DNA from 3 places in the Streptomyces sp. NPDC054796 genome. Region 1 is predicted to be linked to each of the others. Evidence: riboswitches for the same ligand, from Rfam matches in the RefSeq annotation. Region 1 holds a riboswitch; each other region holds the start of a gene.
What was found. Region 1 has a riboswitch for cobalamin ahead of ACWGJ2_RS09300 (ribonucleoside-diphosphate reductase subunit alpha). Riboswitches for the same ligand answer to the same signal wherever they lie in the genome.
Positions count from the first base shown of each region.

Region 2: linked by a shared signal. The riboswitch ahead of ACWGJ2_RS28060 (cobalamin biosynthesis protein) and the one ahead of ACWGJ2_RS09300 (ribonucleoside-diphosphate reductase subunit alpha) in region 1 are both predicted to bind cobalamin.
Region 3: linked by a shared signal. The riboswitch ahead of ACWGJ2_RS21250 (ABC transporter substrate-binding protein) and the one ahead of ACWGJ2_RS09300 (ribonucleoside-diphosphate reductase subunit alpha) in region 1 are both predicted to bind cobalamin.

Region 1 is NZ_JBSHAO010000008.1:80,247-87,807, forward strand. It holds gene ACWGJ2_RS09295 (ribonucleotide-diphosphate reductase subunit beta) at 1-78, opposite strand, end outside; gene ACWGJ2_RS09300 (ribonucleoside-diphosphate reductase subunit alpha) at 78-2,606, opposite strand; cobalamin riboswitch at 2,743-2,883, opposite strand; gene mctP (monocarboxylate uptake permease MctP) at 3,041-4,741, opposite strand; gene ACWGJ2_RS09310 (DUF3311 domain-containing protein) at 4,738-5,037, opposite strand; gene ACWGJ2_RS09315 (YbdD/YjiX family protein) at 5,188-5,385, opposite strand; gene ACWGJ2_RS09320 (carbon starvation CstA family protein) at 5,389-7,561, opposite strand, start outside.
Region 2 is NZ_JBSHAO010000040.1:28,856-36,416, forward strand. It holds gene ACWGJ2_RS28055 (cobyric acid synthase) at 1-1,275, opposite strand, end outside; gene ACWGJ2_RS28060 (cobalamin biosynthesis protein) at 1,272-2,288, opposite strand; cobalamin riboswitch at 2,433-2,654, opposite strand; gene ACWGJ2_RS28065 (hypothetical protein) at 2,798-3,013, opposite strand; gene ACWGJ2_RS28070 (anion permease) at 3,061-4,482, opposite strand; gene ACWGJ2_RS28075 (lysozyme) at 4,700-5,500, opposite strand; gene ACWGJ2_RS28080 (class II aldolase/adducin family protein) at 5,687-6,346, shown strand; gene ACWGJ2_RS28085 (alpha/beta hydrolase) at 6,474-7,561, shown strand, end outside.
Region 3 is NZ_JBSHAO010000025.1:28,170-35,730, forward strand. It holds gene ACWGJ2_RS21225 (3-oxoacyl-[acyl-carrier-protein] synthase III C-terminal domain-containing protein) at 1-384, opposite strand, end outside; gene ACWGJ2_RS21230 (acyl-ACP desaturase) at 472-1,449, opposite strand; gene ACWGJ2_RS21235 (phosphoenolpyruvate hydrolase family protein) at 1,826-2,650, opposite strand; gene ACWGJ2_RS21240 (Tm-1-like ATP-binding domain-containing protein) at 2,732-3,994, opposite strand; gene ACWGJ2_RS21245 (hypothetical protein) at 4,123-4,338, opposite strand; cobalamin riboswitch at 4,544-4,723, shown strand; gene ACWGJ2_RS21250 (ABC transporter substrate-binding protein) at 4,768-5,841, shown strand; gene ACWGJ2_RS21255 (FecCD family ABC transporter permease) at 5,937-7,004, shown strand; gene ACWGJ2_RS21260 (ABC transporter ATP-binding protein) at 7,054-7,561, shown strand, end outside.

The DNA.
Region 1 (7,561 bases):
CGTGGTGGCAGCGGCGGCGGACGTGGCGGGGATTCCGGGGGTTCCGGTGGTTCCGGTGGTCTCGGGTACGGCGGTCATTACTGGCATGCCTCGCAGGACTCGGGGTTTTCCAGGGAGCAGGCGACGGCCTCTTCTGAGAGGCCGCCGGTCTGCTGGGCGGGTACGGGTACGGGCGCGGACGCGGGTGCCGTCGCATCCGTCGCGCCCGTCGCACCCGCCGTGCTGCTCGCCGCGCGCGCGATCCGCGTGGCGGGGCGCGAGCGCAGGTAGTACGTGGTCTTGATGCCGCGCTTCCAGGCGTACGCGTACATCGAGCTGAGCTTGCCGATCGTCGGCGACGCCATGAACAGGTTCAGCGACTGGCTCTGGTCGAGGTACGGCGTGCGCGCCGCCGCCATGTCGATGAGCGCGCGCTGCGGCAGCTCCCACGCCGTGCGGTACAGCTTCCGCACGTCCTCGGGGACCCACGTAAGGCCCTCGACGGAGCCGTTGGACTCGCGCAGCGCCTCCCTGGCGCGGTCGTCCCACAGGCCCTGCCGCTTCAGCTCCTCCACCAGATAGGCGTTGACCTGGAGGAACTCGCCGCTGAGCGTCTCGCGCTTGAAGAGGTTGGAGACCTGGGGCTCGATGCACTCGTAGACGCCGGCGATCGAGGCGATCGTCGCCGTCGGCGCGATGGCCAGCAGCAGCGCGTTGCGCATGCCGGTCTCCGCGATACGGGCGCGCAGCGCCTCCCAGCGCTCGGGCCAGGCCCGCTCGGAGGCGTCCGCGTCCGCGTAGTGGTCCGGGTGCAGCACGCCACGCGCCGTACGGGTCTCGGACCAGGCGGGCAGCGGGCCGTGCCGCTCGGCCAGCGCGGCCGACGCCTCGTAGGCGGCGAGCATGATCCGCTCGGCGATACGGGTGGAGAGCGCGGTGGCCTCGGGCGAGTCGAAGGGCAGCCGCAGCCGGAAGAAGACGTCCTGGAGGCCCATCACGCCCAGGCCGACGGGGCGCCAGCGGGAGTTGGACGTGGCCGCCTGGTCCGTCGGGTAGTAGTTGATGTCCACGACCCGGTCCAGGAAGGTCACGGCCGTGCGGACGGTCGCGTCCAGCTTCTCCCAGTCCATCGCCTCCTCCCAGCCACGGGAGACGTCCCCCAGATGGGCCGCGAGGTTGACGGAGCCGAGGTTGCAGACGGCCGTCTCGCCGTCGTCGGTGACCTCCAGGATCTCGGTGCACAGGTTCGAGGAGTGGACGACGCGGCCCGGCTCGGCCGTCTGGTTGGCGGTGCGGTTGGACGCGTCCTTGAAGGTCATCCAGCCGTTGCCGGTCTGCGCGAGGGTGCGCATCATGCGGGCGTAGAGCTGGCGTGCGGGGACGCGCTTGGCGTAGCGGCCCTCGGCCTCCGCCCTGCGGTAGGCGGCGTCGAACTCGTCGCCCCACAGGTCCACCAGCTCCGGCGCGTCGGAGGGCGAGAGCAGCGACCACTCGGCGTCCGCCTCGACGCGGCGCATGAACTCGTCGGGGATCCAGTGCGCGATGTTGAGGTTGTGGGTGCGGCGGGCCTCCTCGCCCGTGTTGTCCCGCAGCTCCAGGAACTCCTCCAGGTCCGCGTGCCACGTCTCCAGGTAGACGCAGGCCGCGCCCTTGCGCCGTCCGCCCTGGTTCACGGCGGCGACGGAGGAGTCCAGGGTGCGCAGGAACGGGACGATGCCGTTGGAGTGCCCGTTGGTGCCCCGGATCAGCGAGCCCCTGGAGCGGATGCGGGAGAAGGGGATGCCGATGCCGCCCGCGTGCTTCGAGAGGCGCGCCACCTGGTGGTAGCGCTCGTAGAGCGAGTCCAGTTCGTCCAGCGGCGAGTCCAGCAGATAGCAGGAGGACATCTGCGGGTGCCGGGTGCCGGAGTTGAACAGGGTGGGGGACGAGGGCAGATAGGCGAGCGAGCTGGTCAGCCGGTACAGCTCCGCGACCTCGTCCAGCGCCCGCTCCGACGCGTCCTCGGCCAGTCCGCAGGCCACGCGCAGCAGGAAGTGCTGCGGGGTCTCGATGATCTGACGGGATGTCGGGTGGCGCAGCAGATAGCGGGAGTGGACCGTCCGCAGCCCGAAGTAGCCGAAGCGGTCGTCGGCGCCGTCCTCGACGGCCCGCTCGACGAGCGCGTCCAGCCGCTCAGCGTGCGCCCGTACGAACGCGGCCGTGCCGTCCGCGATCAGGCCCTCGCGGTGGCCCGTCGCCACCGAGGCGGAGAAGGAGACCGCGCCCTGCCCGGCGGCCTCTTCGCGCACCGCGAGGGTCAGCAGCCGCGCCGCGAGGCGGGAGTACACCGGCTCCTCGCCGATCAGACCGGCAGCCGCCTCGCAGGCGAGCGAGCGCAACTCGCCCTCGTCGGCGCCCGGCTGGGCCCCGCGCAGCGCGGCGCCCGCGACCCGTCCGGGGTCGGTGCCGGGGAGGTCGGCGGTCAGCTCGGTCAGGGTGCGCAGCAGCGCGGAGCGCTTGGCGGACTCGGCGGGTCCGGCCGCGGTGGCCGGTCCGTTGGGTCCCGCTGCCCCGGCTGCCCCGGCTGATTCGGCTGCCCCGGCTGAGTCGGACTCCGCTTCGACGGGTGCTGCTGGTGCGGTCGTCACTGGACGTGCTCTCCCTCGCTCGGCTGGGGCCGTGCGGGGCGGTGCGCGGGGGCGCGTGCGGGCAGCCCTGACCGTCGCCCGCAGGGGCGGCACGGCACACCACGCAGCGTCCTCCGGCCCAACCCACGAGGCCCGGACGTCATCGATGCTGCCGACAGGTACTCGGACTCGCGGCGGGCTGCGCGTCATGGCACAGATCGGCCCATCGCACACCGTTGCGGGACAGTTCCGGACTCGCACCGGATTCCCCTGCGGCGACAGCGAGCACGAGAATACATGTTGTGCTGGCTTACGCACCCACCCCCATATCTTGTGTCGGTAGGGGGAACGCGCAGCGCCCCGCTGACGCGGAGGCGTCAGCGGGGCGCTGTGGGCCCGGCGGCCGGGCCAGGCGGGTTCGGGGGTGCCGAGGTGATCGCGGGGCGCCCCTGGGGTCAGTGGGCCGCCGTCCTGGCGCCCTCCCCGGAGCCGGCGCCCTCCGTCGTGGCGCCTGCGTCGTTGGCGTCCCCTGTGTCGTCCGCGCCCGTGGGCGGGGGCAGTTCCTCGCGGACGCCGGGGTCGCCCGCGTCCGCCGTGTAGTCGCCGGGGCTCGTCTCGTCGATGCCGTCGGGCGCCTTCACGGCGCGCAGCACGAGGGTCGCGACGACCGTGACGAGGACGTTCAGCACGAAGGCCGTCAGACCGATGTAGCCGATCTCGCCGATGCCGGGGATCGTCGCGTTGCTGCCGCCGAAGTGCTCCTGCGTCGGGCTGGCGACGCCGTACGCGGCGAGCGTGCCGTAGACCATGCCCACGGCCCAGCCCGCCAGCAGGCCCCAGCGGTGGAACCAGCGCGTGAACAGGCCGCCGACCAGCGCGGGGAAGGTCTGGAGGATCCAGATCCCGCCCAGCAACTGGAAGTTGATGGCCACGGTCTTGTCCATGCCCAGGACGAAGACGAGCGCGCCGACCTTCACCAGCAGCGAGACCAGCTTGGAGACCTTGGTCTCCTGCGCCGCCGTGGCGTTCGGACGGAGGAAGTCCTTGTAGATGTTCCGGGTGAAGAGATTCGCGGCTGCGATCGACATGATCGCGGCCGGGACCAGGGCGCCGATGCCGATGGCGGCGAAGGCCACCCCGGCGAACCAGTCCGGGAACATCTCCTCGAACAGCTGCGGCACCGCGAGCTGCCCGTTCTCCACGGTGATCCCCGCCGCGATGGCCATGAAGCCCAGCAGCGCCAGGAAGCCCAGCATCAGCGAGTAGAGCGGCAGGATGGTGGTGTTGCGGCGGATCACCTCGCGGCTGCGGCTGGAGAGCGTCGCGGTGATCGAGTGCGGGTACATGAACAGCGCCAGCGCCGAGCCCAGCGCCAGCGTCCCGTAGGCCCACTGCGCGTTGGGTCCGCTGGCCAGCTCGCCGCGCGGGGCGCCCGTGGCGGGGTTCTCCTCGGCGAAGTAGGCGCCCGCCTTGTCGAAGATCACGTCGAAGCCGCCGAGCTTGATCGGGATGTAGATGATGGCGACGGCGATGACGATGTAGATCAGCGCGTCCTTCACGAACGCGATCAGTGCGGGAGCGCGCAGCCCGGAGGAGTAGGTGTAGGCCGCGAGCACGCCGAACGCGATGAGGATCGGCAGGTCCTTGATGAACCAGTGCGTCGACTCCCCGCCGCCGACGCCCATCACGTCGAGCACCGCCTGGATGCCGACGAGCTGGAGCGCGATGTACGGCATCGTCGCGAGGATGCCCGTCAGCGCCACCGCCAGCGAGAGCCCGCGCGAGCCGAACCTGCCGCGCACGAAGTCCGAGGTCGTCACATAGCCGTGCTTGTGCGAGACGGACCACAGGCGGGGCAGGAAGGTGAAGATCAGCGGGTAGACGAGGATCGTGTACGGGACGGCGAAGAAGCCCGAGGCCCCGGCGGCGTAGATCGCGGCGGGGACGGCCACGAAGGTGTAGGCCGTGTAGAGGTCGCCGCCCAGCAGGAACCAGGTGACCCAGGTACCGAAGCTCCGTCCGCCCAGGCCCCATTCGTCCAGGCTCTGGTCGTTCTCGGCGCGCCGCCAGCGGGCCGCGCGGAAGCCCATGAGGGTCACGGCGGCGAAGAAGAAGAGGAAGACGGCGAGCGCGACGCCGTTGACACCGTCGTTCATCGCTCCGCACCGCCCTCGTGCGCCTCGGCACCGGCGGCGGCATGGGCGTGGGCGCGGCGGGCGCGCTGCTCGCGGCGGACCAGACCGTACGCGACGATCGTCAGCGCGCACGCGATCAGGACCCAGAGCATCTGGTACCAGTAGAAGAACGGGATGCCGATGAGGGTCGGTTCGACCCTCGCGTACGAGCCCACCCAGAGGATCGCGACGAAGGGGGCGAAGAGGCAGAGGCCCGCGACGACACGCGTCGGCGTGACGACGGGCCCTGGCCCGGATCTCTGGGGTGGTGCGGACATGACGCGGCTCTCCTGTCCTCGGATTCCCTGCGGGTCCCGCTGCGGGCCCCTGTATGTGTAATGCGCAGGAAATCTAGGTCAGGTGTTCACGTCATGGAACCTCCTGTCCGGAATACGGACAGGAGGTTCCCTTGTGCAAGTGACGCGGGGTCAGCAGCAGCGGAAGCCCTGACGGGGGTCGCCGTCCCTGGCGTCCGTGCGCTCCCGCTCGAAGTCGCGCCTGCTGGGCACCTCGGCCGCCGGGTCGTGGGCGCGCAGATGGGCGACGTAGCGGTCGTACGCGCTCTCGTCCGTCAGCTCACGCATGTACCAGCGCACCCAGCGCGCGCCCCGCAGCAGCGTCCGCACGGCTCACTCCTCCCGTCCCGTACGGGCACCGGCACCGCTCCCGCCACCGGCACCGGACCCGCCGTCGCCGGCGCCGGAGCCACCGTCCGCGCCCACAGCGGCCAGTTCCGCCTTCTCCTCCTTGGTGGGGATCAGCCCGGCCGGTGCCACGATCTTCGACGCGCGGTACTCCGCCTCGTGCAGCGTCGCCCCGCCCGGCGCCCGCATCGCCTTGACGCAGGTGCGGGCCGCGTCGGCGATCACCACGACGACCAGCAGCGCGAACAGCGCGGCCAGGACGCCGTCCACCGTGGAGTTGGTGACGACGGTCCGCATGTCATCGATGCTCTTGGCGGGCGCCAGTACCTCGCCCTTGTCGATGGCCGCCTGGTAGACCGAGCGCTGCTCGAAGAAGCCGACGCGGGGGTCGGAGGAGAAGACCTTCTGCCAGCTCGCGGTCAGCGTCACCACCGCGTCCCAGACCAGCGGCACGCCCGTGACCCAGGCCCACTTGAGCCTGCCGGACTTGATGAGCAGCGTCGTGGCCACCGCGAGCGCGACGGCGGCCAGCAGCTGGTTGGCGATCCCGAACAGCGGGAAGAGCTGGTTGATCCCGCCCAGCGGCTCATGCACGCCGACCCACAGGAAGTAGCCCCACAGGGCGACGACGATGCCGCTCGTCAGCCACAGCCCTGGCTGCCAGCTCACGTTGCGGAAGGGCTTGTAGACGTTGCCCAGGGTGTCCTGGAGCATGAAGCGGCCCACCCGGGTGCCCGCGTCGAGCGCGGTGAGGATGAACAGCGCCTCGAACATGATCGCGAAGTGGTACCAGAACGCCTTCATCCCGGCCCCGCCGATGACCTGGGAGAAGATCTCCGAGACGCCGACGGCGAGCGTGGGAGCACCGCCCGTGCGGGAGAGCAGCGACTGCTCCTCGACGGCCTTGGCAGCGGCGGCGAGCTGGTCCGGCGAGATCGAGTAGCCGAGCCCCGCGACGGCCTGCGAGGCCGACTGGACGCTGTCCCCGATGACGCCGGCGGGCGCGTTCATCGCGAAGTAGAGGCCGGGGTCGATGATGCTGGCGGCGACCATCGCCATGACCGCGACGAACGACTCCATCAGCATGGAGCCGTAGCCGATCATCCGGATCTGCGTCTCCTTCTGGATCATCTTCGGGGTGGTGCCCGACGAGATCAGCGCGTGGAAGCCGGAGAGCGCTCCGCAGGCGATGGTGATGAAGACGAAGGGGAACAGGGACCCGGCGAAGACCGGTCCGTCGCCCCGCGTGGCGAAGTCGGTGACCGCGTCCATCTTCATCGTCGGCAGGGCGACGACGACGCCGATCGCGAGGAGCCCGATGGTGCCGATCTTCATGAAGGTGGAGAGGTAGTCGCGCGGCGCCAGCAGCATCCAGACGGGCAGCACGGACGCGATGAACCCGTAGACCAGCATCCAGATGACCAGCGTGGACGGCGCGAGCGTGAAGGTGTCGGCCCAGGACGACTCCGCGACCCAGCTCCCCGCGACGATGGCGAGCAGCAGCAGCGCGACGCCGATCAGCGAGACCTCGCTGACCCTGCCGGGGCGCAGGATGCGCAGGTAGACGCCCATGAAGAGCGCGATGGGGATGGTCATCGCGATGGAGAAGGTGCCCCAGGGGGACTCGGCCAGCGCGTTGACCACGACCAGGGCCAGCACGGCGAGCAGGATGATCATGATGGCGAAGACCGCGATCAGCGCGGCTGCCCCGCCGACCGGGCCGATCTCCTCGCGGGCCATCTGGCCCAGCGACTTGCCGTCGCGGCGCATCGAGAAGAAGAGGACGACCATGTCCTGGACGGCGCCCGCGAAGATCACCCCCGCGATGATCCAGATGGTGCCCGGCAGATAGCCCATCTGGGCCGCGAGCACGGGCCCCACGAGCGGCCCCGCGCCCGCGATGGCCGCGAAGTGGTGCCCGAGCAGCACGCGGCGGTCGGTGGGGTGGTAGTCGATGCCGTTGTCGAGCCGTTCCGCTGGGGTGGCGCGCGTCTTGTCGACCTTCAGCACGCGGCGCACGATGAAGCGCGCGTAGAAGCGGTACGCGATGGCGTACGAGCCGAGGGCCGCCGCCACCATCCAGGCGGCGGACACCTCCTCGCCCCGCGCCAGCGCGAGCACGGACCACGCGCCCGCGCCGATCAGCGCGACGGCGGTC
Region 2 (7,561 bases), on a different contig from region 1:
GTGATGGATCTCGTATCCCTCGACGTGCTCGCCCAGCGCCGTGCCGCTCGGCCGCGCGAGGGTCTTCTCCGCAGCGAACCGCACCCGCAGGGGCAGCAGCCCCAGCCCCTCGACGGTCCCGGCCCGCGACTCGACCTCGTCCTCGATGCGCTCGCCCAGCAACTGGTAGCCGCCGCAGATGCCCAGCACGGGGCGCCCCTCGGCGGCGCGCCGCACCAGCGCTTCCGCCAGGCCGCGCTCCCGCAGCCACTCCAGCGCGCGCACGGTGCCGCGGGTGCCGGGCACGACGACGAGATCGGCGTCGGCCAGCTCCTCCGGTCTGTCGGTGAAGCGGACGACGACGCCGGGCTCGGCGGCCAGCGCGTCCACGTCGGTGAAGTTCGACATCAGCGGCACGGGCAGCACCGCGACCCGCAGCACGTCGGTGCCGTGCGGGGGCGCGACGGTGGACTCGCGCACGGTGCCGCGCAGCGACACGCGCAGCCCGTCCTCCTCGTCGATGCCCAGACCGTGCCGGAAGGGCAGCACCCCGAAGGACCGCCGCCCCGTGATGCGGCGCAGCATGTCGAGACCGGGCTCCAGCAGGGACACGTCGCCGCGGAACTTGTTGACGAGGTAGCCCGCGAGGAGTTCCTGGTCCTCGGGGGCCAGCAGCGCCGTCGTGCCGAAGAAGGACGCGAAGACGCCGCCCCGGTCGATGTCGCCGACGACCACGACGGGCAGCCGTCCGGCGCGGGCGAGGCCCATGTTGACGATGTCGCTGCGCCGCAGGTTGATCTCGGCGGGGCTGCCCGCGCCCTCGCAGATGACGGCGTCGTGGGTGCGGCGCAGCTCGTCGAGGCAGTCGGTGACCGTGGCCAGCAGCTTCTCCTGGCGGCCCTCGTGGTAGCCGCGTGCGCTGAGTTCGCCCACGGGCCTGCCCAGCAGCACGACCTGGCTGGTGCGGTCGCCGCCCGGCTTCAGCAGTACGGGGTTCATCAGCGCGCTGGGCTCCACCCTGGCCGCCGCGGCCTGCATGGCCTGGGCGCGGCCGATCTCGGCGCCCTCGCGGGTGACGAAGGAGTTCAGCGACATGTTCTGGGCCTTGAACGGGGCGACCTTCACGCCCTTGCGGGCCAGCCAGCGGCAGATGCCCGCGGTGACGACGCTCTTGCCCGCGTCGGAGGTCGTGCCCGCGACGAGGAGGCCGCCGCCCCTGGTGGTCGGGCGCGGTCCGGCGTTGCCGCCGTTGCCGTTTCTGCCGTTGCCGTTGCCGCTGTCGGCCGTGCCGCTCATGAGGTCCCCTTCCGTGGCCCGCGCACGCGGGAGTACCGGGAATGCGCAGCCCCGGCGGCGAGCCGCCCCGCCGCGGTCACCGCGAGCGCGAGCACGCCGACGCGACGCGACAGCCGCGCCGCGCGCGCGATGTCACCGGTCTCCACGGCGCGTCCGGGCGAGTTGAGTACGGGCCTGTGCTCGGTCCGCCCGCCGTAGGAGAGCGTTCCGCCCAGCCGCACGCCCAGCGCACCGGCGAACGCGGCCTCCACGGGGCCCGCGTTGGGGCTCGGGTGGCGGTGCGCGTCCGTACGCCAGGCGCGCAGCGCGCCGCGCGGGTCCGGGCCCGCGAGCGCTGCGAGGACGGCGGTGAGCCGGGCACCGGGCCAGCCCGCGACATCGTCGAGCCGGGCCGAAGCCCAGCCGAAGCGCAGATGGCGGGGGGAGCGGTGGCCGACCATCGCGTCGAGCGTGTTGACGGCGCGGAAGCCCGCCATCCCGGGCACTCCGGCCAGCGCGCCCCACACGAGGGCGCCGACGACCGCGTCCGAGGTGTTCTCGGCGACGGACTCGACCACGGCGCGCGCGATCCCGTCGGCGTCCAGCGCCTGGGGGTCGCGTCCGCACAGATGGGGCAGCCGCCGCCGCGCCGCCGCCAGATCGCCCGCCTCCAGTGCGGCGCCGACGGCGCGTGCCTCGCGGACCAGCCCGGCGCCGCCGAGCACGGTCCAGGTGACGCCCGCGGTGAGGGCGACGCTCGCGGGGCCGTGGGCCACGGTGTCAGCGCTGTTCGTACGGCGGTCCGCCGCACGCGCGGCGCGCGTCAGCGCCGTCGCAGCGGCGACGGCGCCCGCGACGCACAGGGCCGTGTAGGCGGCGCCGCTGTCGCGCCGGTCGCGCCACAGGCGGCGCTCGGCCGCACCGGCGGCGCGCCCGAAGGCGGCCACGGGGTGGCCGCGCCGGGGGTCACCGAGCAGCAGGTCGCCGAGGAATCCGAGGGCTGCGCCACAGGCGTGGGCGCGTGGGGCCCGCATCCGTCAGCGCGCCGTCATGCCTCGTAGGGCCGGTGCCGTGGTGGGCACCGGGCGTGCCGTGCCCACGTCAGGGCGTGCGGCCAGGAGTTGGTTGGCGGTGAAGCCGGGCATGGCGGTGTCCTCACTCAGGGTCCTCGCCCTGGCTCGACGTGACCGGCGGTGAGAGTCTCCTGGCTCCCGGATCGGCGCTCAGGGGGTGTCGTACGGACCCCCTCCCCGGCCTTCCAGCCCGCATGTGCGCGTGGGCCGTGACCTTCTGGTTGGGGAGCGCTCCCCGGTGACAGTGGCGGGACCGCGCCGGATTCGCACCGGCTTCCTCTCCTGCCGCCGTTGGGCAACGGGAAGTCCACCACGGTTCACGAGAGGGCGTCAACTCGCCCTGACCTGCGACGGGAGAGTGTGAGGAGACACACGGGCGCACATGGACGAGGGGTACGAGCAACCGCTCGTACCCCTCGTCAGGATGCCGTCGTGTGCGGACGGACGGACGCTGTCGTCCGCTGTCGTCGCTAGGCGGCGATGAGGTAGATGCCGAACGCCACGGCCGCCGCGCACAGCGCGAAGCAGGCGTAGGCACCGGTGCGGGCGAGCGCCGGGGCGCCGGTGCCGTCCGCCTTGCGGGCCGAGGAGCCGACGATGCCGAGCGTGAACACGCCCACCAGGCCGACCGTCGCCACGAGGCTGACGCCGAAGACCTGGCCGAGAGCGGCCCAGTCGATGTTCATAGCGGTCTTCCTTCTGACTTCCTGGACGGGGTGGGGTGCCGGGGCCTCTAGGAGGGGACGCCGGACCGGGGACGTGCGGTGCCCGCGCGCGGGCGAGGCTCCGGAAGCGTGGGCTCCGCTCCTGCGAACGGCACATGCTCGGGCCGGGGCTCGGAGGCGGTCTCGTCGGTCTCGTCGGACGAGGTCCCGTCGGCCGTGTCCGCGCCCAGGGCCGCTGCCGCCGCCTCGGAGGTGACGGGCGTGCCGGGGGCCGGAGGCGGTGCGACGGAGCGCATGGCCGCGGTGACGACACCGGCGGGCTCGTCCGCGCCGCCGAGAACGCCGGGAACACCGGAGCCGTCGGCCGGTGCGGGGGTCGCGCCGTCGTGGACGTCGTTCACGTTGGTGTGGTCCACCGGCTGGCGCCGCGAGAGCGCCCAGATGGTGAGGCAGATCGCCAGCGCGAGGACCGCGACCGTGGCCACGCCCCAGTCGCCCTGGTCGGCCAGCAGGGCCGAACCCGCGGCGACGAGACCGGCCGCGGGGAGGGTCAGTGCCCAGCCCGTGACCATCCGGCCCGCCGTCGACCAGCGCACGACGCCGCCCTTGCGGCCGAGCCCGGAGCCCATGACGGCGCCGGAGCAGACGTGGGTGGTCGAGAGGGAGAAGCCGATGTGCGAGGAGGCCAGGATGGTGGCCGCCGCGCTGGTCTGGGCCGCGAAGCCCTGCGGGGGCTGGATGTCGGTGATGCCCTTGCCCATGGTGCGGATGATCCGCCAGCCGCCGAGGTACGTACCGGCCGCTATGGCGATGCCGGCGGCGGCGATGACCCACACCGGCGGGTCGGCGCTCGGCGCGAGGGCGCCGCCGGTGATCAGCGCGAGCGTGATCACACCCATGGTCTTCTGCGCGTCGTTGGTGCCGTGCGCGAGGGAGACGAGCGCGGCCGAGGTGATCTGGCCCGCGCGGTAGCCCTTGGCGGTCTGGCCCTCGTCGGCGTGCCGGGCGAGCCGGTACGTCAGCCGCGTCGCGACGAGCGCTGCGATGCCCGCGACGAGCGGCGCCGCGAGTGCCGGGATGAGGACCTTCATCACGACGACGTCGGCGTTGACGGCCCCGAGGCCGACGGAGGCGACGGTGGCGCCGATGAGGCCGCCCATCAGGGCGTGGGAGGAGCTGGAGGGGAGGCCCGCCAGCCAGGTCAGCAGGTTCCAGATGATGGCGCCGACGAGACCCGCGAAGATCACTTCGGGCCGGATACCGGAGCCTTCGTCAATGATTCCCGACGAGATGGTCTTGGCCACCTCGACCGAGAGGAACGCGCCGACGAGGTTGAGGGCCGCCGACATCGCCACCGCGGTCTTGGGCTTGAGAGCCCCCGTGGAAATGGTGGTGGCCATGGCGTTGGCCGTGTCGTGGAAGCCGTTCGTAAAGTCGAACACCAAGGCCGTGACGATCACGATCCCGATGAGAAGCGTGATGTGTTCCATTCACCCAGGCCACAATCAGTTCGAAGGTTGATGACTCGGTGAACGTAAGAAGCACGGGTGAACGGAAGGTGAACTGCGGCAGGCGTCGGAGTGTCACTACCTGACGCCTGTTGTGAGCGGCGCTTCCGGGGCGCTTGCGCGCGCCCTCCCGTGTGTTCTGAGATCACCGCCGGGGCCCCGGTGGCCCCTTGGGGAAACTTAGGGGAAGGGGCGCTGGTCAGCCGCGCGCGTAGCGTCTGAGCTGGGCCATCGAACCGTTGAAGAGATTCTGGTCACCCGGCAGCTTGCCCTTGTTCGCGTACTGCCAGATGGTACGCGTACCCCATCCGGCCGGGAGCGGCCCCGCGCTCCTGCTCCAGTCCGCCAGCCACAGCGGATGCCGGGCCGCGAACGCGCGGCTGTTGCCCGTGCAGCTCTTCCACCAGCGGGTGGAGGTGTAGATGGCCGGATAGCGGCCCGTGCGCCGCCGTGTCTCCTCGCTGAACGCGCGGATCCACGCGCGCATCCGCGCCTTGCTCAGGCCGTGGCACCTGCTCCCGTACGCCGCCTCCAGGTCCACGGCGGGGGGCAGTGTCCAGCCGTCGCGCTTCCACGTGCCGCCGTTGGCCGTGAAATAGGCCGCCTGGCGCTTGCCCGAGGACTTGTCGGCGCGTGCGAAGTGGTACGTGCCGTGCAGGATGCCCGCCTTGCGCGCGCCGCGGAACTGCCGCGCGAAGTAGGGGTTCTTGTAGTGGGTGCCCTCGGTGGCCTTGACGTATACGAACCGCGCGCCGTTCGCCTTCGCGCGCACCCAGTTCACGGTGCCCTGGTGCGAGGAGACGTCGTGCCCCTTGGGCTTGGCCGAGGCTCCGGCGGGCCCCGGTGCGGCGAGCGCGCCGCCCGCGAGCGCGAGGGCGACGGCGGCCACGGCCAGCGACCGCGCCGTCCCGGTGGCGCGGGGGCCCTGCGGGAGCGGGTGGGGGAGGGAGAGGGGGAGGGGGAGCGGGGACCGTCGCGGAAGGCGGCGGGATGGGGCCATTTCTCTCCTCTGGTGCGGAAGCAAACCGAAGTGCACCGAAGCGGGTGCGGAAGGCGCCCGAGATTAGGGGATGTGGTGGAGAAGATAGGCGTTCTCCGGCCAAAGCCATGAAGTATCCCCATAACCCATACGTGTGATGAGGCGTTCAGCGGTCCGCGCTACAGTGCCCCGCCGGAGGTGCGGCATATGCAGAACGCCTGGCAGCAGCTGGTGGAAACGGCCCGTCGGACGGTTGAGGACGGTCTTGTCGTGGGCACGTCGGGCAATGTCTCGGTGCGTGTCGGCGACACGGTGCTGGTGACCCCGACCGGAGTCCCGTACGACCGTCTCGGTGCCGACGAGCTGTGCGCCGTCGACCTGGAGGGACGGGTCACGGCCGGGGACATGCGGCCCACGAGCGAGCTGCCGATGCACCTCGCCGTCTACCGGCACACGGACGCGCGGGCCGTCGTGCACACCCACGCCGTGCACGCCACCGCCGTCTCCACGCTCGTCGACGAGCTGCCCGCGATCCACTACATGACGGCGGCCCTCGGCGGCCCGGTGCGCGTCGCCCCGTACGCCACCTACGGCAGCGACGAACTGGCCGCGCACATGGTGGAGGCGCTGAAGGACCGCAGCGGCTGCCTGCTCCAGAACCACGGCACGGTCGTGTACGGCGACAGCCTGGAGCAGGCGTACGACCGCACCGCGCAGTTGGAGTGGATGTGCCGCGTCTGGCTCACGGCCTCCTCCCTGCCGGGGCGCGAGCCCAGCCTGATCCCCCGGGACGAGCTGGACCGCGTGGCGCGCAAGCTCAGCGGCTACGGGCAGCGGCGTGCCGAGGGCGCCGAGCCCACGGCCTGATGGGCCACGGCCTGACGGGCCCGGCCCGCGCGGCTCGCCCGGCCCGGGGGCCCGCCGGACCGGGCCCGGTCACCCGGCCGACGCGGCCCACTGGCCCCCGGCCGCCGTTCGCACGACACTGGGCGGAATGCGCCTGCGTACGTCAGCGGCCCTCGCCGCCACCTCCGCACTGGGTGCCGGTGCCGCCGCCATGGCGGCGGGCCGGTACGCGGCGGGGGCTGCCCTCCGACCGGCCCGGCCCAAGGCGGGCAGGGCCGCGCTGCCCGCGGGGTTCGAGCGCCCGGCGCTCACCGTGCACTCCAGCGGCCCCGACCACGTCGCGCTGACCCGCTCGCTGGCCGCCCGGCTGCCCGGCACCTACGGGCTCGCCGGGCGCGGCAGCCACGCTGTCGTCGGCCCCGTGCTGGAGGCGGAGTCCACGGACTCCGGCGCCGACACGGTGGTACGGCGCCTGGAGCGGATCCAGAGCGGCAGCCTGAACCCCGGCGACCGCGTCTGGCTCACCCCCCAGCTCCACACGGGCAACCCGCGCGACGCGCTCGGCCTGCACTGCGCCGACGTGGAGGTCCCCGGCGAACTCGGCATGCTGCCCGCCTGGTTCGTGCCCGGCGAGCGCGACACCTGGGTCATCGCCGTGCACGGCCTCGGCGCGACCCGCGAGCAGCCCCTGAACGTGGTACCGGCACTGGCACGGCTGCGCCTGCCGGTGCTCGTCCTCGCCTACCGGGGCGATCCGGGCGCGCCCAGCCCGTCCGACGGTTTCGGACACCTCGGCGACGCCGAATGGCGCGATCTCGACGCCGCGATCCGCTACGCCGTCCGCCACGGCGCCCGCCGCGTCATCCTCCACGGCTGGTCGACGGGCGCCTCCATGGCGCTGCACGCCGCTGCGAACTCCGCGCTGCGCGACCGCGTCAGCGGGCTGGTGCTGGACTCGCCCGTACTGGACTGGCAGGTCACCCTCCGCGCCCTCGCCTCGGCGCGCCGCACCCCGCGCCCCCTGCTGCCCCTGGCCGTACGGGCGGCCCAGGGCCGCACCGGGCTCACCACCGACCGGCTCTCCTCTGTCGCCGACCCGTCCCTGCTGAGGGTGCCCGCGCTGCTGGTGCACGGGCCCGACGACACCATCGCGCCCTGGTCCCGCTCCCAGGACTTCGCGGCGGCCCGCGACGACCTCGTCACCCTCCACACGGTCGGCCACGCCCCCCACGCGGC
Region 3 (7,561 bases), on a different contig from region 1:
GGAGACGTCCAGTGCCGTCCGGGGCCGTGCGCCCAACTCCTCGGCGATCTTCCTGGCCAGCGGGGAGCCGCCCGCCAGGTTGCTCATCGAGGCGGCGAGGACGCAGTCGACGTCCTGGGGCGCGAACCCGCCGCGCCGCAGGGCCTCTTCGGCGGCCCGCGCGCCCATGTAGGGCAGCGACTCGTGCTCCTCCGCCAGCCGGCGCGAGGTGATCCCGGTGCGCTGGCGGACCCAGTCGTCGGTGGTGCTGAGCCCGCGCTCCTGGATCAGCTCCTCGTTGGAGACGGCCCGCCGTGGCCGGTACTCGCCGAGGGACAGCACCTGCGCGTGCGCGTGGGCGGGCGCGCGGGGCGCCGCGGTGTGGGTGGGTGCGGGTTGGGACATGGCGCGTTCCTCTCGCTGTACGTCTCGTGGTGGCGTCTCGTGGTGCGTCGCGCAGTGGTGCGTTCGCTGTTCGCCGGACGTGCGGCGCTAACCGCCCTGGCGCGGGTGCGGCGCGCGCCGCGCGATCTCCTCCCGCTCCGCCCAGAGTTCGTCGAACCGCCGCGCCTTGGCGTCGAGTCCTGCGGCGTGTGCCGCGATGCGCTGCTGGGCGTGCGTGCCCTCCGCGTCGAGCCCCGTCATGTCGAGCACGCCCAGCGAGCGCAGCAGCGGCGTGACGACCTCGTCGTGGTGGACGCGCAGGTTGTAGATGCCCGCGCGGGCGATCTCCGCGGCCATGCGGGGGAAGCCCGGCGCGTTGCTGCCCGGCATGGCGAAGTTCTCCAGGGTGTCCGCGAAGGCGGCCAGTGCCTGGGCCGGGGCGAGTTCCAGCGCGTCCCGGAAGACCTCGCGGTAGAAGACCATGTGCAGGTTCTCGTCGAGCGCGATACGGCTCAGCAGGCGCACGCAGTCCTCGTCCTCGCTGACCTTCCCGGTGTTGCGGTGGGCGACCCGCGTGGCCAGCTCCTGCACCGTCACATAGGCGATGGCGTGCAGCCCGGAGGGGGTTCCGGGGTCCCACTCGGCGCTCATGTGCTGCATGCGCGTGCGTTCCAGGGCGACGGGGTCCACCGCGCGCGTCGTGTGGAGAAAGCCGCGGATCGCCGTCGCGTGCCGGTCCTCCTCCGCCGTCCAGCGGTGCAGCCACTCCCCCCAGGCGCCTTCACGGCCGATGTTGGCCCCTGCCCGGTGGTGATAGATGGGGAGGTTGTCCTCGGTGAGGAGGTTGACGATCAGTGCCGTACGGACGGCGGGCGCCAGGCGGCTCTGCTTGGGCTCCCAGGGCCGTCCGCCCAGGGGCCCGTCGAAGTTCTCCCCCTCGCTCCACGGAACGTACTCGTGGGGAAACCATTCACGTGCCGTCTCCAGATGGCGCTCCAACTGCCGCACCACCGCGGGTTCCAATTCGGCGAGCAGATGCTCAGCCGAACGATTGCCCTTTTCCGTTGCCTGGCTCTTCTCCGTCATGAACGCCACGCTAAATGCCGCCCAGGAAAAGGGAAAGGGCCGCTTACTCCTATCGGCTGACACCACAACAAATTTCCGGAGCGATAAAGCACCCCGCCCCCACGGGAGTTCCACCGGCTACACGCCACGCGCTCCGCATCACGTCACAGCGTGGTCCACCTACCTGCACCGGTGCCCATCATCATATTTTTCCGCGCGGAATCCGCACCAGCAGCGGGAATTCGGAGGCAGAGCAGCACAACGTACGGAACCAGTCGGTCCACAGGCTCCGCAGAACACCGCAACCGCCTTTCACGAAATTCAACGCACACCATCCCCGTAAATTGGGATGAGCGACCGAGAACGGGAAATGCGCGCACCAAAACCGGCGCCTTCATCAGTCCAGGGGCAGCGACTTGAAGGCGCGGGCCTGCTCCGTGATGGCGCGTTCGGTGGGGAGCCGTTCCATCGACGAGGCGCCGAAGAAGCCCACGACGCCCGAGGTGTGCTCCAGGACGTAGCGGGCGTCCTCGGGCTCGGCGATCGGGCCACCGTGGCACAGGACGAGGATGTCCGGGGAGACCCGCTTCGCCGCGTCGTGCATCTCCTGTACGGCGCGGGCCGCCTGATCGAGCGTCATGGAGGTGGCCGCGCCGATGGAGCCCTTGGTGGTGAGCCCGACGTGGGGCACCAGGACGTCGGCACCCGCCCCGGCCAGCTCGGCGGCCTGGTCGGGGTCGAAGGCGTACGGCGCGGTGAGGAGGTCGCGTTCGTGTGCCTGCCGGATCATGTCGATCTCCAGACCGAAGCCCATACCGGTCTCCTCCAGGTTGGCCCGGAAGACGCCGTCGTAGAGCCCGACCGTGGGGAAGTTCTGCACCCCGGTGAAGCCCATGGCCTTGAGCTGGTCGAGGAAGTGCCCCATGACGCGGAAGGGGTCGGAGCCGCACACGCCCGCGAGCACCGGTGTGTCCCGTACGACGGGCAGCACCTCACCGGCCATGTCCACGACGATGGCGTTGGCGTCCCCGTAGGGCAGGAGCCCGGCGAGCGAGCCGCGGCCCGCCATGCGGTAGCGGCCCGAGTTGTAGATGATGAGCAGGTCGGCGCCGCCCGCCTCGGCGCACTTGGCGGACAGGCCCGTGCCCGCTCCCGCGCCGATCACCGGCCGTCCGGCGTCCGCCTGGGCACGCAGGCGTGCGAGGGCCTCGGTACGGTCCATCTCTCGTCTCTCCGTTCGCTCGGTGGCGGTGGCAGTGGTGGTGGCCGTGCTGGCGGCCGTGCCGGTGGGCATGACCACCCGTCAGACGGCGGGGGTGCCCGCCGGAACGTGGTCGCGTCGCACGATCAGCTCGTGCAGGTGGTCGGCAGCGGCCGTCGCGAAGACGGTGTCGTTGAGGTGTGCGTCCACGACGTGCAGGCGGACAGCGGTGTCCTCCACCGCCGCGCGCAGTGCGTCGAGACACGCGCCGTCCGCCGTCCGGTCCTCGAACGGTCCGTCCGGCGCGTCCACCGCCGACACCCCGCGCAGCGGCCAGAAGACGGAGACGGGCCCCTTCGCCGCGGCGAGCTTCGTGCCCAGTGCCGTGCCGAGGGCCGCCATCTCCTCGGCGCTGGTCCGCATGAGGGTGACGGTGGGGTTGTGGACGAGCAGGCGCCGCGCGGCGAAACGCTCGGGGACGGTGGCCTCGGGGCCGAAGTTGACCATGTCCAGGGCGCCCGGCGCGACGACCTGCGGGAGCGCAGCGGCGCCCGCCGCCGTGAGCCGGTCGGGGCCCGCGCTGAGCACACCGCCGACGAGGTCGTCGGCCAGCTCGGTCGTCGTCAGATCCAGCACACCGTCCAGCTGGCCGTCGGCGGCGAGCCTCTCCAGGGCCCGGCCGCCCACGCCCGTGGCGTGGAAGACCAGCACCTCGTAGCCCAGTTCCTCCAGGCGCGCCCGTGCCGCGTCCACCGCGGGCGTGGTGACACCGAACATCGTCGCGCCGATGACCTTGCGCCCCCGCGGCCCGGGCTCCGCCACGGCGCGTGCCCGGTGCGCGGCCATACCGGCCGCGGCGGCTGCCGCGTTGCCGAGTACGAGCCGCGAGACGGAGTTGATCCCGGCGATGTCCACCACGCTGTGCATCAGCGTGACATCGCCGCTGCCCACGTACGGGCCCACGTCCCCGCCCGCCATGGTGCTCACCAGCAGCTTGGGCACCCCGATGGGGAGCGCGCGCATCGCGCGGGCCGCGATGAACGAGCCGCCGCTGCCGCCGACCGCCAGCAGTGCGTGCAGGCGGCCCGCCTCGTACAGGTCCCGCACGACGTGCTCGGCGCCCTCCGCCATGGCCGTCACCGCCGTGTTGCGGTCGCCCGTCGCGCGCAGTCGCTCCAGGCCGTGGCCGGCGGCGCGTGCGACGGCCTCGCCCGACACGTCGGCGGCCGGTGCGCCCGGCGGGACACGTCGCACCCCGGCGTCGACGAGTACCACCTCGCAGCCCAGCTCCCGTAACCGCGCGCTCAGCCAGGCGTACTCCGCGCCCTTGGTGTCCAGGGTCCCGACCAGTACCACCGTCGCCATCCCGGCGCTCCTTCGCTCGACGATGATCCGATCCTGGGTGGTGCGACGGTGGCAGGTAAAGACCGGGGGACGGACGCGGACGGGCGGGGCGCGCGGGAACGGCCCCTCAACGGCCTCTCAGCGGCCCCTCAGAGTGTGGTGGGGCCCCGGCGCTGGAGCGCGTCGTGGGGTGTCACCTGGTACGGGCGCAGGGTGTGGGCACCGGGGCGCGGACGGTTCAGGTCGCGGTGCGGGTGGCCCGTGCCGGAGCGGGCGCGCGCGGGGTGCGCGATCCTTCTGACGGCGCGCAGGGCGACTCTGCGCAGGGCTGCGGTGGTCGGCGTGCGGCGGGTACGGGTGCGCATGGTGCCTCCCTCTGCTCTGTCCTCTCGGCCCTCTGCTCGGTGAGCCGCGTGTGCCGCGGCTGGCCCTTGGGACTCGGTGGCGCTTCTACCCGACGTGTAAGGCGTCAACCGCCCTTGATGTCCTGACGGCCCGGCACACCACCTCTCCGCGCCCCGTCCTCGCAGCTCAGCGCATCGGCCGCCGGGCGAACCGCCCAGGTCCGTGTGATAGCTTGCCGACGCCAGTCGAACCCCTGATGGGGTCAGGGAATCCGGTGCGAACCCGGAACTGACGCGCAGCGGTGAGGGACAGGGCGGGCGAGCAGAGGCCACTGGAGGAGTCCGGGAAGGCGCTCGGCCCGTGGGAGTCCCGAGTCCGAAGACCTGCTGGCGGTCCGCCCCGGCACCGGGGCGGAAGGACGCCGGGCCTCGCGACTGGGCCTCTGACGGATGGGAACTGTGGTGGCGACCTCACGCCGTACCCGCATCGCGGCCGTACTCCTCACCTCGCTGATGGCGCTGACGGCGGCCTGCGGCACAAAGGGCTCCGGCTCGGGCTCCGGGGGCGGGGGTGAGGGCTCCGGGAAGTCCACGGCGTCCGGGGGCTATCCGCGCACGCTGGAGAACTGCGGCGAGAAGGTCACCGTCGACTCCCCGCCCAGGCGGGCCGTCTCGCTGAACCAGGGCACGACGGAGATCCTGCTCTCCCTCGGCCTCGCCGACCGCATGGCGGGCACCGCCACCTGGACCGACCCCGTCGCCAAGGGCCTGGGCGAGGAGAACGCCAAGGTCGAACGTCTCGCGGACAACGCGCCCTCCTTCGAACGCGTGCTGGACGAGGAGCCGGACTTCGTGGCGGCGTCCTTCGAGTCGGCGCTCGGCAAGGGCGGGGTGGCCCCGCGCGGGGACTTCGAGAAGCTGGGCGTGCCGACGTACCTCTCTCCCACCGACTGCGCCAAGGACAACGGCGGGAGCGGCGACGGCGAGCGCGCGGAGCCGCTGCGCATGGACGACGTCTACGGCGAGGTCAGGGACCTGGCCGAGGTGTTCGGCGTGGAGAAGCGCGGCGAGAAGCTCGTCGCCGAGCTGAAGGCACGCACCGCGAAGGCGACGGAGGACGTCGAAGCGTCGGACACCCGGCTGATGTACTGGTTCGCCAACTCCGAGTCGCCGTATCTGGCCGGGTGCTGCGGTGCGCCGGGCATCATCACGCGTGCCGTCGGCGCTACGAACGTCTTCGACGACACACACGACGAGTGGCCGCAGATCAACTGGGAGCGGGTCGCGGACCGCGATCCCGACGTGATCGTCCTCGGCGATCTGAGCCGTAAGAGCGAGACGGCCGAGACCGCCGCCGCGAAGATCAAGTGGCTGGAGTCCAACCCGGTCACCCGCCATATGAAGGCCGTGGAGAAGAAGCGGTATGTGCTGCTGAGCGGCGCCGCGATGAATCCGTCGATCCGCACCGTCGAGGGCATCGAGAAGGTCGCGAAGGGCCTGCGGACGTTCGGGCTCGCCGGTTGAGTACGCCGCGCGAACGCACACCCACCACGCCGGCCGCGCCCGCACCGGCCACACAGGACGACGCACCCGCACGGGACGGCGCCGCCGACGGGCCGATGCTCGCCGCGCGCCTACGTGCCGCGCGATCGTGGAGCGTACGGGCCGCGCGCACCGGGACCGGCGCGGCGGTGCTGTGGGCCGCGGGTGTGCTGCTCCTCGCACTGTCCGTCGCGGTGGCCATCACCATCGGGCCCGCGGCACTGGGCGTCGGCGATGTGTGGCGGGTGGTGGCCGAGCGCCTCGGTGGCGCCGAGGCCGGTCTGACGCCGATCCGCGAGGGCATCGTGTGGGAGCTGCGGCTGCCGCGCACCCTGCTCGCCGCGGTGTGCGGTGCGGGCCTGGGGGTGTGCGGCGCCGTGCTCCAGTCGCTGCTGCGCAACCCGCTGGCCGACCCGTTCGTCCTCGGTGTGTCCTCGGGCGCCTCGACCGGCGCGGTGGCCGTGGCGGTGCTGGGCGTCGGCGGCGGGGCCGTGTCCCTCTCGGCGGGCGCCTTCGTGGGCGCGGTCGTCTCCTTCGGGCTCGTGCTGCTGCTCGCCTACACCTCGGGCGGGACGACGGACCGAGTGCTGCTGTCGGGCATCGCCGCCATGCAGCTCTTCTCTGCGCTCACCTCGTTCATCGTCTTCACCTCCGCCGACGCGGAGCAGACACGCGGGGTGCTGTTCTGGCTGCTGGGGTCGCTGAGCAGCGCCGGCTGGACGGACGTGGCCCTGTGCGCGGGTGCGCTGGTGCTGGTGCTCGCCGTGTGTCTGACGCGGGCCAACACGCTGGACGCGTTCGCCTTCGGGCAGGAGGCGGCGGCGGCCCTGGGCGTGGCGGTCCAGCGGGTGCGGATGCTTCTGCTGCTGGTGACGGCACTGTTGACGGCGGTGCTGGTCAGCGCGGCGGGCGCGATCGGCTTCGTCGGGCTCGTCCTGCCGCACGCCGCACGCGTGCTGACGGGTCCGGGGCACCGGCGGCTGCTGCCCACCACGGCGCTGGTGGGCGCGGTGTTCCTGGTCTGGGTGGACACGCTGGCGCGGACCGTGCTGGACCCGCAGGAACTTCCCGTCGGCGTGGCGACCTCGCTGATCGGGGTGCCCGCGTTCGTCGTGATCCTGCACCGCACGAGGAGGTCCCGGTGACGGCGGGCGCGACGGAACACGGGGCACGGGAGACCGGAGGGGGACGGGGATGAGTCTGCGCGCGCGTGATGTGGCCTGGCGTGCCGACGGCAAGCTGATCCTCGAAGGGGTCAGCCTGTCGCCGCGCCCCGGCGAGACGGTGGGGCTGCTGGGGCCCAACGGTTCGGGCAAGTCGACGCTGCTGCGGCTGCTGGCCGGAATACGGGCCGCCTCGGCCGGGGTGATCACCCTGGACGACGTGCCGCTGCCGCGGCTGAGCCGCAAGGACGTCGCCCGCCGGGTGGCCGTCGTGGAGCAGCACGCCGAGACGGGGGTGGACCTGACCGTCGGCGACGTCGTCCGCCTCGGCCGCATCCCGCACCGCGGGCCCTGGTCGGGCTCGACGGCGGCGGACGAGGCGGCGGTGCGCTCGGCGGTGGAGCACACCCGGCTGGAGGACAAGCTCGGCCAGTCCTGGCACACGCTGTCCGGCGGGGAGCGCCAGCGCGTCCAGATAGCCCGCGCGCTCGCCCAGGAGCCGGGCGAACTGCTCCTGGACGAGCCCACCAACCACCTCG